DNA from 4 places in the Acinetobacter sp. S-1 genome. Region 1 is predicted to be linked to each of the others. Evidence: predicted binding sites of a transcription regulator. Region 1 holds the regulator's gene; each other region holds the start of a gene.
The links. The regulator PhoB, encoded in region 1, activates phosphate uptake and scavenging genes when phosphate is short. The targets are predictions, from matches to a motif close to TGTCATNAANCTGTCATAA.
Positions count from the first base shown of each region.

Region 2: the regulator PhoB is predicted to act here: its motif matches at 1,764-1,782, upstream of AC52J8_RS06125 (NAD(+) kinase).
Region 3: the regulator PhoB is predicted to act here: its motif matches at 1,760-1,778, upstream of AC52J8_RS13175 (inorganic phosphate transporter).
Region 4: the regulator PhoB is predicted to act here: its motif matches at 1,724-1,742, upstream of AC52J8_RS09510 (porin).

Region 1 covers NZ_CM184207.1:113,436-116,655, forward strand. Annotated here, with positions in the region: gene AC52J8_RS00520 (alpha/beta fold hydrolase) at 1-119, shown strand, start outside; gene phoR (phosphate regulon sensor histidine kinase PhoR) at 188-1,546, opposite strand; gene phoB (phosphate regulon transcriptional regulator PhoB) at 1,556-2,266, opposite strand; gene AC52J8_RS00535 (TetR/AcrR family transcriptional regulator) at 2,521-3,192, opposite strand.
Region 2 covers NZ_CM184207.1:1,287,372-1,290,591, reverse strand. Annotated here, with positions in the region: gene AC52J8_RS06135 (glycosyl transferase family protein) at 1-265, shown strand, start outside; gene AC52J8_RS06130 (YeaC family protein) at 466-738, opposite strand; gene AC52J8_RS06125 (NAD(+) kinase) at 735-1,643, opposite strand; gene mrcB (penicillin-binding protein 1B) at 1,829-3,220, shown strand, end outside.
Region 3 covers NZ_CM184207.1:2,765,118-2,768,337, reverse strand. Annotated here, with positions in the region: gene metH (methionine synthase) at 1-1,362, opposite strand, end outside; gene AC52J8_RS13175 (inorganic phosphate transporter) at 1,825-3,220, shown strand, end outside.
Region 4 covers NZ_CM184207.1:1,988,112-1,991,331, reverse strand. Annotated here, with positions in the region: gene AC52J8_RS09515 (YidB family protein) at 1-363, shown strand, start outside; gene AC52J8_RS09510 (porin) at 474-1,580, opposite strand; gene AC52J8_RS09505 (HIT family protein) at 1,836-2,249, opposite strand; gene AC52J8_RS09500 (YARHG domain-containing protein) at 2,267-2,536, opposite strand.

The sequences.
Region 1 (3,220 bases):
AAACGATTGATGGTGGCGATCACCGTGATGCATTGCGTCAAAGTAATACTTTTGCCACTAGTTTTTTAAACGTAATAGAGAAAAATCAGACAAAATCTTATTGCTCTAATTTTAAGTAAATTGGTTTAAATGCTACAAAAAAGCCGACTTTTCATGAGTCGGCTTTTTGAATGTGAGAGGGCCAAATTTAGGTCATGTTATAGAGTCTTTCTTTTGGAAAAACTGCGGTAAATGTTGATCCCTCATTTTCTTTAGATTGAACATCTAAATACGCGCCGTGTTGCATAAGCACGTGTTTTACAATGGCTAAGCCTAAACCTGTACCACCTGTTTGACGACTACGGTCGCTATCAACACGATAGAAGCGTTCAGTCAGTCGTGGCAAATGTTTAGGGTTAATTCCGATGCCCGTGTCTTGCACACTAAAGTAAGCATGTTCACCATCATCATGCCAACCGATGGTAATGGTTCCGCCTTTTGGTGTGTACTTGATAGCATTGGTAATTAAATTACTAAACGCACTGGCAATTTCCATGTCTGAACCAATCAGGTCACAGTGGCTATCAATATGTAAATTGAGCGTGTGTCCATAATCGGCATTGTAGGCCTGAGCATCATCAAACAATTGATTCATTAAACTCGGCATTTCAATAATCTGGTTTTTTGCAATTTTCTTATTATTTTCTAAATTTGATAACAGTAGTAAATCATTGACCAACGCATTCATACGTTTGGTTTGTGATTGCATCTGGTCAAATGCACGTTTCCAGCGTGGGCTAATATCTTCCTGATCGGTAAAGGTTTCGATATAACCACTGAGCACGGTTAATGGGGTACGAAGCTCATGCGAAATATTATCGACAAAGTCTTTACGCATTTGCTCAAGGTTGTGCATACGAGTCACATCGTAAGCCACCAATAAACGACTTTCTCCACCAAATCTTGTGAGTTTAACCTGCACATAACGGTCATCATCAAAATTTGAGTGAAGCTTAATTCCATCAGGTGCCTGATCAATATTGTTAAAATATTCAATAAAGGTTGGCTGACGTAAAATCGTTAATAAGTTGCGGCCACGGTCGAGAGGACTGATTCCTAACAAACGTTCCGCAGCAGGGTTCCACCACTCGATTTGATGTTGGTCATCAATGAGTACAACCGCTTCAGCAAGAGCAACTAATGAAGACTGAGCCCGGTCAATTAAACCGACCATTTCGGCCTGAACAATTCGTTCCTGACGCTGAGCACGGTAAACATTAAATAACAATGCCCCCCAAATCCCGTTAAGGTTTGGAGGAACGTCATAAGGTTTATTCGCAATCCAGTCATTGACCAGATATAAAGAACGCAACTGGAGTGTAAAAAACACCACGAAGGCGATAAAAATACAGCTCCAGAAATACCCAATACCGAAACCGACTAAACCGGCAATAATTAGAAAAAATAATAAAAGCCGTAAATCTTGTTTGGCAAACGTCCATAAACTACTGTAGCGAAAAAGCTTTTGTTCACGTACCTGTTCAGGGACGGGGTAGGGTTCATACATAAATCTTGGTTAACCTGCGGCTAAATCTGCACGTGTTGAGAAACGGTAGCCAGTTCCACGTACAGTCTGAACAAATCGGTCAACACCAAAAGGTTCTAACACTTTACGCAAACGACGGATATGCACATCGATAGTGCGGTCTTCAATATATACATTACCGCCCCATACCTGATCGAGCAACTGGGCACGCGTATATGCACGTTCTGGATGGGTCATAAAAAACGCAAGTAAGCGATATTCAGTTGGGCCCATATCTAAAATACTGTTACCAAAGCTAACACGCTGGCTTACAGGATCAAGAATTAAGCCATTAGCATCAATGGTTTTTTCGCCACTTAATGCATTCGCGCGGCGCAGAACTGCCTTAATACGTGAAACCAGTTCACGTGTTGAGAAAGGCTTCGTCATGTAATCATCTGCACCCGCATCAAGACCTTGTACTTTATGGTCTTCTTCTCCGCGAGCGGTCAGCATAATCACTGGAATTTCTGCTAGGTTCTCATCGCGTTTTAAGCGGCGACATAAATCGACACCACTTACGCCTCCAGGTAACATCCAATCAAGCAAGATAAGCGCCGGACGTTGGTCGACGATAATTTGATGAGCTTGTTTGGCATCTTCTGCCTGTAAACACTGAAAGCCTGCCATGTCCAAAGAAGTATGGATCATTTCACGAATAGGAAGCTCATCATCGACAATTAAAATATAGTCATCTTTCACAACGCAATATCCTATAGATTTAACGGTGAACCGTTTTGTAGTTATGACAGGCTTATTACAAAGATTAATTATGACAATTTCATTGCAGAAAAGTCTATAAAAATGAATTTAGCAATAATTTGTGACAAAACTAAGGCAAAGGTATGACCAAATTATGACATCTAAGCCTTAAACTTTCTAAAATCATTCAATAGGTTATCACCTTAATTGCTTAGCTATTTTTTCACATTTTTGGCTGTCAAAAAACTTTAATATTATTTTGAAACTTGAGCTAATAAAGATAAAAAAACGATACGGCATGCAGTTAAAACCTGCTCAAGAGACTGCTCAAATCCTCCCATCACCCAACGAATTGCAATTTGAGTGACATATCCATTCAAACCAGTTGCGATTAAAGAAAGCTCATTTTCATGGTGCTGAATTTGGGGCATGGTCAGCATAACGAAGGCTTGAATCATGCGATCAAATTGCGCAAGTGTTTCTTGAATGGTGGCTTGATTATGTAATTCTTGCACCAGAACTGCATCGACATAGACAATACGAGCTAATCTCGGATCATCTTTTAATGTCGTCAGCAGAGCTCTTAAACCAGCATCGACCATTTTTTCTGGATCGGGCGCAGCTTTAATCACGGCTTGCATCAGATTTTGCTGTAATTCTTCAATCATTTTTAAAAAGATGGTTTGAAATAAATCTTCACTCTTTTTAAATGATTCATAAAAATAACGTTCGGTGAGTTTTGCCTCTTGGCAGACATCTTTTACCGTCACTGAAAAAAAACCAAGGGTTCCATAGGTTGCAATACCCGCTTCAATCAGCTTTTCACGGCGTGCCTCTTTACGTTCAGATAGAGATAACCCTTTGAACTGACGTTCTTTACTCACACTTTTTGTTTTCTTTTTACTGGTTGAGTCGTTAGTCGCCATAAATAAATTGTTTCCTAAAGAATGGTTT
Region 2 (3,220 bases), 1.2 Mb from region 1:
TTGCGGTATTAAAAATGGTGAGCTCTATGAACATGAGTTGCCAAAGCTCACACCTGAGCGAAGCCCAATTGAAGAAGAATTAGATTTAGCAACATTTAAAGCAGTATGGCTTGGTCAACAGCACCATGAATATGGAGAAATGGCCGTAACAGAAACCATCGGAATCGCGCTATATACGATGGGCGTTGTTGCTAATTTTGAAGAAGCGATGCAAAAAGCAAAAGTGTTATGGGAAACACGAAATTTAAGCAATCTTAATTCGTAGTTAACAAATGCTATCGTGAAGGTCGACATGGATGTCGACCGTATCACTGCGATACAGGAAATATCGTCAGTGATACAAAGGATTTTTGGTTACTTTTGATCCTTCAAAAGTAATAAAAGCCTATATGCTATAACTTATGAAAAACATGCTATATAAGGCTGTATGGAATAACCAAAAATAATTTTCTGTCTTATTAAGTTTTAAACAAAACGAATCGGTTTAAACTCTGGCTCATGCTTGTGATGGTCATCATCACATTCTTCGCCTTCTTCTTTTGTACCACGGTCAATATAACCACTACGCTGATCTTCTGGTAAGTTCTTCAACTCCCAAGCGATTACAGCTTGCATACAAGTCTCACGTTGCTCTTTAGTTAAAACAACGCCGTTTGGCCATTTACCAATTTCTACTGCTGTTTTTAAACGCTCCACAATTTCAGGGTTTAAAACAGATAGCATTTGTTCAATATTCATGATTCATCTCTTTGAAAAGATTCAAAATCTTGGTTCCAACCAAGTTTGGTACGGCAGGCCATATAGAAATCATAACCTGGTGGATGCAATAAACTTAGTTTAAATGGGTGTTTGCGGATGTGTAAACTGTCTCCAACATTGAGCGAGACACTATGTTGCCCATCTGCACTCACCATTGGTAATACCCGATTTTCGCGAATAACGATTTTAATTTCGCTTTGACCACCGACTACGATGGGACGTGATGACAATGTATGGGGATGCATTGGAACTAATGCAATAGCATCCATACTTGGATGTAAAATTGGTCCACCACCTGACAATGCATAAGCCGTTGATCCGGTTGGCGTCGAAACAATTAAACCATCACTATGTTGGCGGTAAACATATTGACCATCAATATTAAGTTCGAAGTCAATCATGTGTACCGATTTGCCCGAATGCAAAACCACATCATTTAAAGCAATGGCGTCATAAATGACTTCACCATTTGTTCGTACTTCCATTTCAAGTAAGAAACGACGGTCAAGCTGGAAATGACCTTGAAGTACTTGGTCAAGTTTGAAAATGGCTTCTGAAGGTTTGATATCAGTTAAAAAACCTAACCGCCCGCGGTTAATACCAATAACAGGCGTATTGTAACGAACTAAAGCTCTAGCAGCGTGGAGTAAAGAACCGTCGCCTCCAACAACTATGACTAAATCAGCAACTTCACCCAATAAATGACGGCTTACAATTTGTGCATGATCATAAGGCACTAATTCAGCAGTTTCCTGATCAAAAATGGGGTTTAAGCCAAGGTTCAACAAATGATCATGAATTAAACATAGTGTTTCTACTACTGATGATTTATCTGGTCGACCGATTAACCCGACGTTTCTGAAGGACTTATGTGAAATTTGCACGAATGAGTAAGCTCCGCTGCGATACTTCGCTATAATAACATTAACCTGATTAATTTAAAAAAACATAACAACAAGATGCTGTAAAATTCAATCTAAGTTTTCCAATTATTCACAGTTTTATCATTGCAAATTGATGACAAGCTATCGCATCATTACAGGCATTGTTAGGGTTTTATCTCATTTTTATGAAGTTTGAACGTGGTATCGGTTTCTTTGCACTAATCTTTTCCATTTTGGTCATTGGTGCTTTTATTGCTCTTAGTATCTATCTGATTCGTTTAGATAATATTATCCGTGAAAAATTTGAAGGACAACGGTGGGATATTCCCGCCAAAGTGTTTGCACGTCCTTTGGAAATTTATAATAACGCACCTATTACCCAAGCAAATTTCACTCAAGAATTAAAACTCTTGGGTTACAAAACTTCAAGTAATTATGACAAGTCTGGAACCTATGTTGCTCAGGGTAGCAATATGTATATCCACACGCGTGGTTTTGATTACGGCGACAGTGTTGAACCCGAACAAGTCCTAGAGTTAAGTTTTGCAAATGACCAAGTTGCTGAAGTTAGAAGTACAAAACCTTCTTCAACGGGTGTTGCGCGACTAGAGCCACTTCTGATTGGAGGGATCTACCCTCAACATAATGAAGACCGTGTTCTCATTAAACTGAATAATGTCCCTAAACCACTTATTGAAGCTTTAATTTCAACAGAAGACCGTAATTTCTATCATCATCACGGTATTTCAATTCGTGGTACTGCCCGTGCATTAGTGAGTAATATCACAGGTGGTAAACGTCAAGGTGGTTCAACCCTGACTCAGCAATTGGTTAAAAACTTCTATCTCACACCTGAACGCACATTAAAACGTAAAGTTAATGAAGCATTAATGGCTTTACTCATTGAGCTGCATTACAGCAAAGATGAAATTTTAGAAGCCTACTTAAATGAAGTGAATCTAGGCCAAAATGGTAGCTACTCAATTAATGGCTATGGTTTGGCTTCTCAATTTTATTTTGGTTTACCGTTACGTGAACTTAGCGTTGCACAGCAAGCTTATTTAGTTGGTTTAGTGCAAGGCCCTTCTTTATATAATCCTTGGAAAAATCCTGAAGGTGCAAAAAAACGCCGCGATACCGTGTTAAATAACATGCGTGTAATGGGTTATTTAACTCAAGCAGAATATGAAGATGAAATTGCACGTCCTTTAAATGTGTTAAGTAAGCCAAGTTTAGGCCCTGCAAAATTCCCTGACTTTTTAGATATCGTGCGTCGTCAATTACGCACAGAATATCAAGAAAGTGATTTAACTAATCAGGGCTTACGTATTTTTACGACTCTAGACCCAATTACTCAAACTCAAGTTCAAAATGCTTTTAAAGCTTCAGTAGACCGCTTAGCAAACAGCAACCCAGCACGTTTGAAAAACTTACAGGGTGCTGTACTGATTGCACATCCAGAAAACGGCGAGCTTGTTGCTGCTGTTGGTTCTACACAAGACTTTACTGGTTTTAACCGTGCTGTAGATGCAAAACGCCAAGTCGGTTCTTTATTAAAACCTGTGATTTATTTAAGT
Region 3 (3,220 bases), 1.2 Mb from region 1:
AATCGAGTTAACAACGGGTTTACCTTGTACGCATTTTAAGCCAGCTTCAATGATTTCCCATTTTGATGAGTCAATCATGATTGGCACACGTGAAATATCTGGTTCAGAAGCCACAAGATTTAAGAAATGCACCATCGCATTTTGCGAATCGAGCATCCCTTCATCCATGTTAATGTCAATAATCTGTGCGCCAGCTTCCACCTGTTGCTGTGCAACTTCTAAAGCTTCAGCAAAGTTTTCTTCACGAATTAAGCGTAAGAATTTTTTCGAACCTGTAACGTTAGTACGTTCACCTACATTCACGAAAAGTGAGTCATCATAAATATTAAATGGTTCTAAACCACTCAAACGACATGCAGGTACAGTTTCAGGAACTTGACGAGGCGCAATATCTTTTACCGCATTGGCAATCGCGCGGATATGGTCTGGTGTTGTACCACAGCAACCACCAGTAATATTAATTAAGCCGCTTTCTGCAAATTCTTTTAAGAACGCTGCAGTTTGTTCTGGCGTTTCATCATATTCACCAAAAGCATTTGGTAAGCCCGCATTTGGGTGCGCTGAAACAAACGTATCTGCGACATCGGAAATAGTTTTTACGTGAGGACGCATGGCATCTGCACCAAGCGCACAGTTAAAACCAATCGATAGCAAGTCGCCATGACGTACAGAGTTCCAGAACGCTTCGGCAGTTTGGCCTGTTAATGTACGACCCGATGCATCGGTAATGGTCCCTGAAATCATGATTGGTAATTCACGACCAATTTCTTTAAAGACTTCTTTAACCGCAAAAATTGCAGCTTTACAGTTTAATGTGTCAAATACGGTTTCAATCAAAATGATATCTGCACCGCCTTCAATCAGCGCATGCGTCGCTTCAATATAGTTTTCTTTTAACTCATCAAAAGTAATGTTACGAAAGGCAGGGTCATTTACATTCGGTGAAATGGAACAAGTACGCGATGTTGGTCCAAGTACACCTGCTACAAAACGCGGTTTATCTGGAGTCGAATACTTCTCACAAGCTGCTTTAGCTAAACGTGCTGCTTCACGGTTAATCTCTGGAACAAGATCTTCCATGTGGTAATCAGACATAGAAACACGCGTGCCGTTAAAGCTATTGGTTTCAATAATGTCTGCGCCTGCATCAAGATAAGCTTCATGAATACCTTGAATGATTTCGGGTTGAGTTAGCACAAGAAGGTCATTGTTACCTTTTAAGTCATGTGCCCAATCGGCAAAACGCTCACCACGGTAGTCGGCTTCTTCCAATTTATGGCGCTGGATCATGGTACCCATTGCACCATCAATAATCAGAATACGTTTGGCAAGAAGCGCTTTTAGGGTGGCAAGCGTGGACATATAAAACCCCGATATTGTACGAATTTAAAAATGCGGCGCTATTGTAACAGAATAGTTGCGCAATAGATGATCTATGACGACCCACCATTCACCGTAAATTAGTCGTAAAAAAAAGTGTTTTCGAACAAAAAGAGGGTGTTTTTTCATCAAATATTCATAAAATGATCATGATATTGAAATATTTCATCTCCAATATTCGGTTTTATGACAGTTGTAGTGTTTAAAAAGTAGACGTTTAGGTAATTTTTTAGATATTTTTGCTTCAAAAATAGTCATAAAATAGATGGGTGGGGATTTGTGTAAATTATTGTATTTAAATAAAAAAATAAAAATCATAGAGGAAAGGTGCATCAAATGAGGTCAAAATGTGAAAAATTGACTTCATCAGGCGCCGCTTTGTCATATAATTGTCATAATTTAATTTAAGAATACAGAGGATTTTTTTATCCTCTTACCGTCTGCATGAATTCTAATCTACCCCCTGTTTCGGATTCAAAACTTGCGGCAAACCTGCAAGTCAAATCGACGAATGTACATGTCCCGACACCTAAATTTTTTATGCCGGTGTTTCTGACGATTATTGTTGCAACACTTATTTATATTGGATTTCAGGTGAGTGCTGATTTAGCACATGTACCACCTTTGAGTCTTTATTCAGTTATTCTTTTATCAACTGCACTCTTGATTGCTTTAGGCTTTGAGTTTGTAAATGGCTTCCACGATACTGCAAATGCAGTGGCAACAGTGATTTACACCAATGCTTTACCAGCACCGGTTGCAGTCATGTGGGCTGGTTTTTGTAATTTCCTTGGGGTAATGGTTGCAAGCGGCGCAGTCGCTTACGGCATTATTGCATTGTTACCTGTTGAATTGATCATGAATATGGGTAGCGGTGCAGGTTTCGCAATGGTTTTTGCGCTTCTTATTGCTGCGATTCTCTGGAACTTGGGTACTTGGTTCTTAGGTATTCCTGCATCTAGCTCACATACCTTGATTGGTTCAATCTTGGGTGTGGGCATTATGAACCATCTATTGAGTGCATCGACTGGCGTGACGACCAGTGGCGTTGATATGGATCAGGTGATTAAAGTCGGTAAGGCATTATTATTTTCACCTTTAATTGGTTTCGCTTTTGCAGCGATTGTATTCTTGTTGGTTAAAACTATTTTTAAACGCCAATTAGAATTATTCCAGCCACCTGAAGGGAATAAACCACCACCAGCAATCATTCGTGCAATTTTGATCTTTACCTGTACAGGTGTGAGTTTTGCACATGGTTCTAATGACGGTCAAAAGGGTATGGGACTCATCATGCTGATTTTGGTTGGTCTGGTGCCGTTGGCTTATTCATTAAATAAAAATCTTGATACTCAGCAAGTTCAATCATTCCATCAGCTTTCTTCTCAAACTGCCGTATTTTTGAATCAAAATCAGCCAGAATTAACCGATGAAAAAGCACGTGTTATTTTGACTAAATATATTCAAACTAAACAGCAAACTCCGGAAGTTGTGCCTGCATTGGCAAGTATGACTGATCACTTGGGTGAACGAGTTTCTAGCTATAGCAACTTAAAAGATATTCCTGAAGCTGCAATTAGCGAAATTCGTAATGACATGTATTTAAGCACCACGACGTTTAAGCGTTTGGATAAAGCAGATGCTTTACCAAAAATGGATGACTCACAGAAAAAGCTTGTGAAAGAATACCGTAGTAGCTTAGATTCATTCTTACAATACATTCCGACTTGGGTAAAAGTGGCTGTTGCTTTAGCACTTGGTCTAGGCACAATGGTGGGTTGGAAACGTATTGTTGTGACTGTAGGTGAGCGTATTGGTAAGCACCACATGACTTATGGTC
Region 4 (3,220 bases), 1.9 Mb from region 1:
AGTTTATTAATTGCAGTTGTGCCTTTAATTTTAGGTTGGGTACAGCAACAAGGTGGTTTACAAGCTGCATTAGAAAAGTTGAAAGGTGCGGGTTTAGGAAGTCAGGTTCAAAGTTGGGTTGATCCAAATCAAAGTAATAGCGAAGTTCCGACCCAACAGTTACAGAGCCTATTTAATCCGTCTGACATTGAACAAGTTGCCGAGCAAGCTCAAGCGCCAAAAGAACAAGTTTATGGTGCAATCGCTTCTGTCTTACCTCAGGTCATTGACTCTTTAACACCTCAAGGTGACAGTACTAATCATCAAGAAGCAAACCAAGATATTCAAAATGTCATGAATCTTGTAAGTGGTTTTTTAAAATAAGATATAAATCTTAAAAAAGCCGATAAGTTTTATATCGGCTTTTTTTACTCAGGACAAAAAATAAAAGGGCATAAGCCCTTTTATTTTAGATCTGAATCAAACATAACCGATTAGAAGTTATATTCGATACCAGTACCTACAACAGTTTGTTTGTCGTCTTCTTTAATCCAGTCGCGTTTTTGTTGAGCAACGATACCGTAGAAGCGAGCTTGTTTATTGATTTGGTAATCAAGACCTAAACCGTACAAGTCGATTTTACGATCTGATTGACCACTTACTTGTGTTTCAGCTGAAGCATATTCTGCTTTCACTTTAAGTTTAGTGTTAGGAATTTTATAAGCAGCTGTTACTGCATATGCTTCTTCTTCTAAACCACGGTAAGCTTTACCAGCTTTATCGATTGAACCATCTGATTTATATGATTGACCATATGCAGTCAAGTCATCAGTAGGTTCAGCGTGTTGCCATAAAGCACCTACTACAAAACCAGATTTAGCAATGTCATAAGAACCAGTTACACGGTAAGCATCTGTATAGACATCTTTTAGACCGTAAGCTGCATATTTACCTTTAATACCAAAGTCACCAGCAGCAGCAATTGCTAAACCGATATCTTTGTTTTCGTAACCAAGCGAAGTCGATACAGAGTCAAAGCTATCATTTTTGCTGTCTTTACCAGTTTCACCTTGTTTGCTATCAGAGGTGCTTTCACCAGTTTGAGCCATGATATTGAATGTTAAACCAGCTAATAATTTAGGGTCTAATTCAAAACCGATCACGTTGTCTAAACGGTTTTCACCATACATGATATTAGTAATATCTAAACGTGTATCGTCATTAAAGATGTCTTGGTTACCACCAGCAGCTGTTTTAAAATAAGAATCATACTTACCTACTTTTAATGTACCAACACCTTCAGTTTTTAAACCGATAAAACGGTTACGAGCACTAAGGTCAGTATCAGAACCTGAACCATCAGTAGAAATTGCCCATTCAGCTAAATAAACAGCAGATAACTTGTCAGTTAATTTCTCTTCGCCTTTTACCCCAATACGAGAAGAGTTTGAGTTAACTTCGGTAACGTCACTTTTACCATCGAAATTTTTATTATCAACTTGGTTAATAGAAACATTTAGTTTGCCATACAAAGTTGGCGCTGCTTGCACCGCGTTTACGCTCAAAGTTGCAACTGCGGCAGCGAGTAGCAATTTCTTCATTGAGATTTCTCCAAAAGGTATTTAAAAATGGCGTATGCCTAGCTAACTATTTATTTTGTAGTTGACTTATGTACAAAAAGTTACAAAAGCTCACCAACTTGCTAAGCAGTATCGGCAAATTTTGTGACAGAGAAGTGAAGAATAAATGACAGTTTTATGACGTTTAAAATTTAGAAATAAATTAGTTTTTTTCATTTTTTATAGTTTTTAGACGAAAAAAAGCGGAGCCTAAACTCCGCTTTAACCATCTAAAAATCAAAGAGCTGCTTTAATTTTTTCAGCTAATTCTTTAATTTTTTCTTGATCCCCTAACTCAACAGCATGGCGTCCAAGATGATGCACATTTGTTGGAATTAGGTGAAAATGAACATGTGGAACAGTTTGTCCTGCTGCTGCTCCAGAAAGTTGCATCAATACAATACCTTCCAAATTGAGTGCTTTTTCCATTGCCTTAGCAATCTTTTGAACAATTTGTATAGTATAGGCTGCTGCTTCAGCAGGTAAGTCCAGCAGTGTTACAGCAGGTGTTTTTGGAATAACTAATGTATGACCATCGGCTTGAGGCATAATATCCATAAAAGCTAGAACTTGATCATCTTCATAGACTTTTATCGCTGGAAGTTCTCCACGTAAAATTTTTGCGAAGATATTTTGATCATCATATGCCATGTATTATTCCTTTAAAATTATTTACATTTCAATTCTTTTTGACGTTCTTTAATAGCGTCAAGACGTTGTTGCTCTTTGTCAGAAAACTTTGGTTTTGTCGTATGACAGTTTTCATTACCATATTTTTCTTTAGCATCAGGATCTTTAAAACAAAAGCCTTTTGACGCATAAATCAAATTGTAATCATCTTGCAATTTTTGACATTCTTGCTCAGGTGTTGCAGCTTGTACGCCTAAACTAGCAATGCTCACCATGCCAGTAAAGACTGCAACCATAAATTTATTCATGAGCTTTTCCTCAGTTAAAGGTATGAACCTGTACTCAATATAAGGTTTCTTACCAATATTTCAATGACTATTAATTACTCAAGTGTCATTTTGGTTTGAATTTTGGGCAAAAAATGAATAAAATCTTTATATATCAGGGTTTTAAAAATAAACAATAAAAACAAAAACTTAACTAAATTTTTATATATCTTTCCATAATTTAACTACTATCTAATACCTTGTAATTGCTCATAATGAAGGAAATAGGGAGCTTGCTTCTATTAAATAAAAAATCAAAAAGTTCCTAGAAAAGCCATATTCATGACTCATCTTTTGCTGAAAAGACAGTTTTAGTTTGAATTTTGGTCAATGGAAAAGAAAGATATTAATGCCATGATCAAAGAACAAAGCGTGATAATTATCACATTTTGTATTTTAGGATTAGGTGGAATTCACTAGGCCCATTTATTTTAGACGGAAATGGGCTTCTCTTATTGAAACAGAGATAAAATTATTTTCGACTTTTATTTAAGATTAAAATTCACCTGAAAGATGTATTGATTTTACATATTTAAAGTCTTATTATATGGCCCATAATTGCTGCGTTTGATAGTTTTTTGTTTTTATAGCCTATTTCTCCAAATGAAATAGGCTTTTTTTATTAAAGTTATTTCAAATCATGAAAAATAGACGGTTTATAATGAT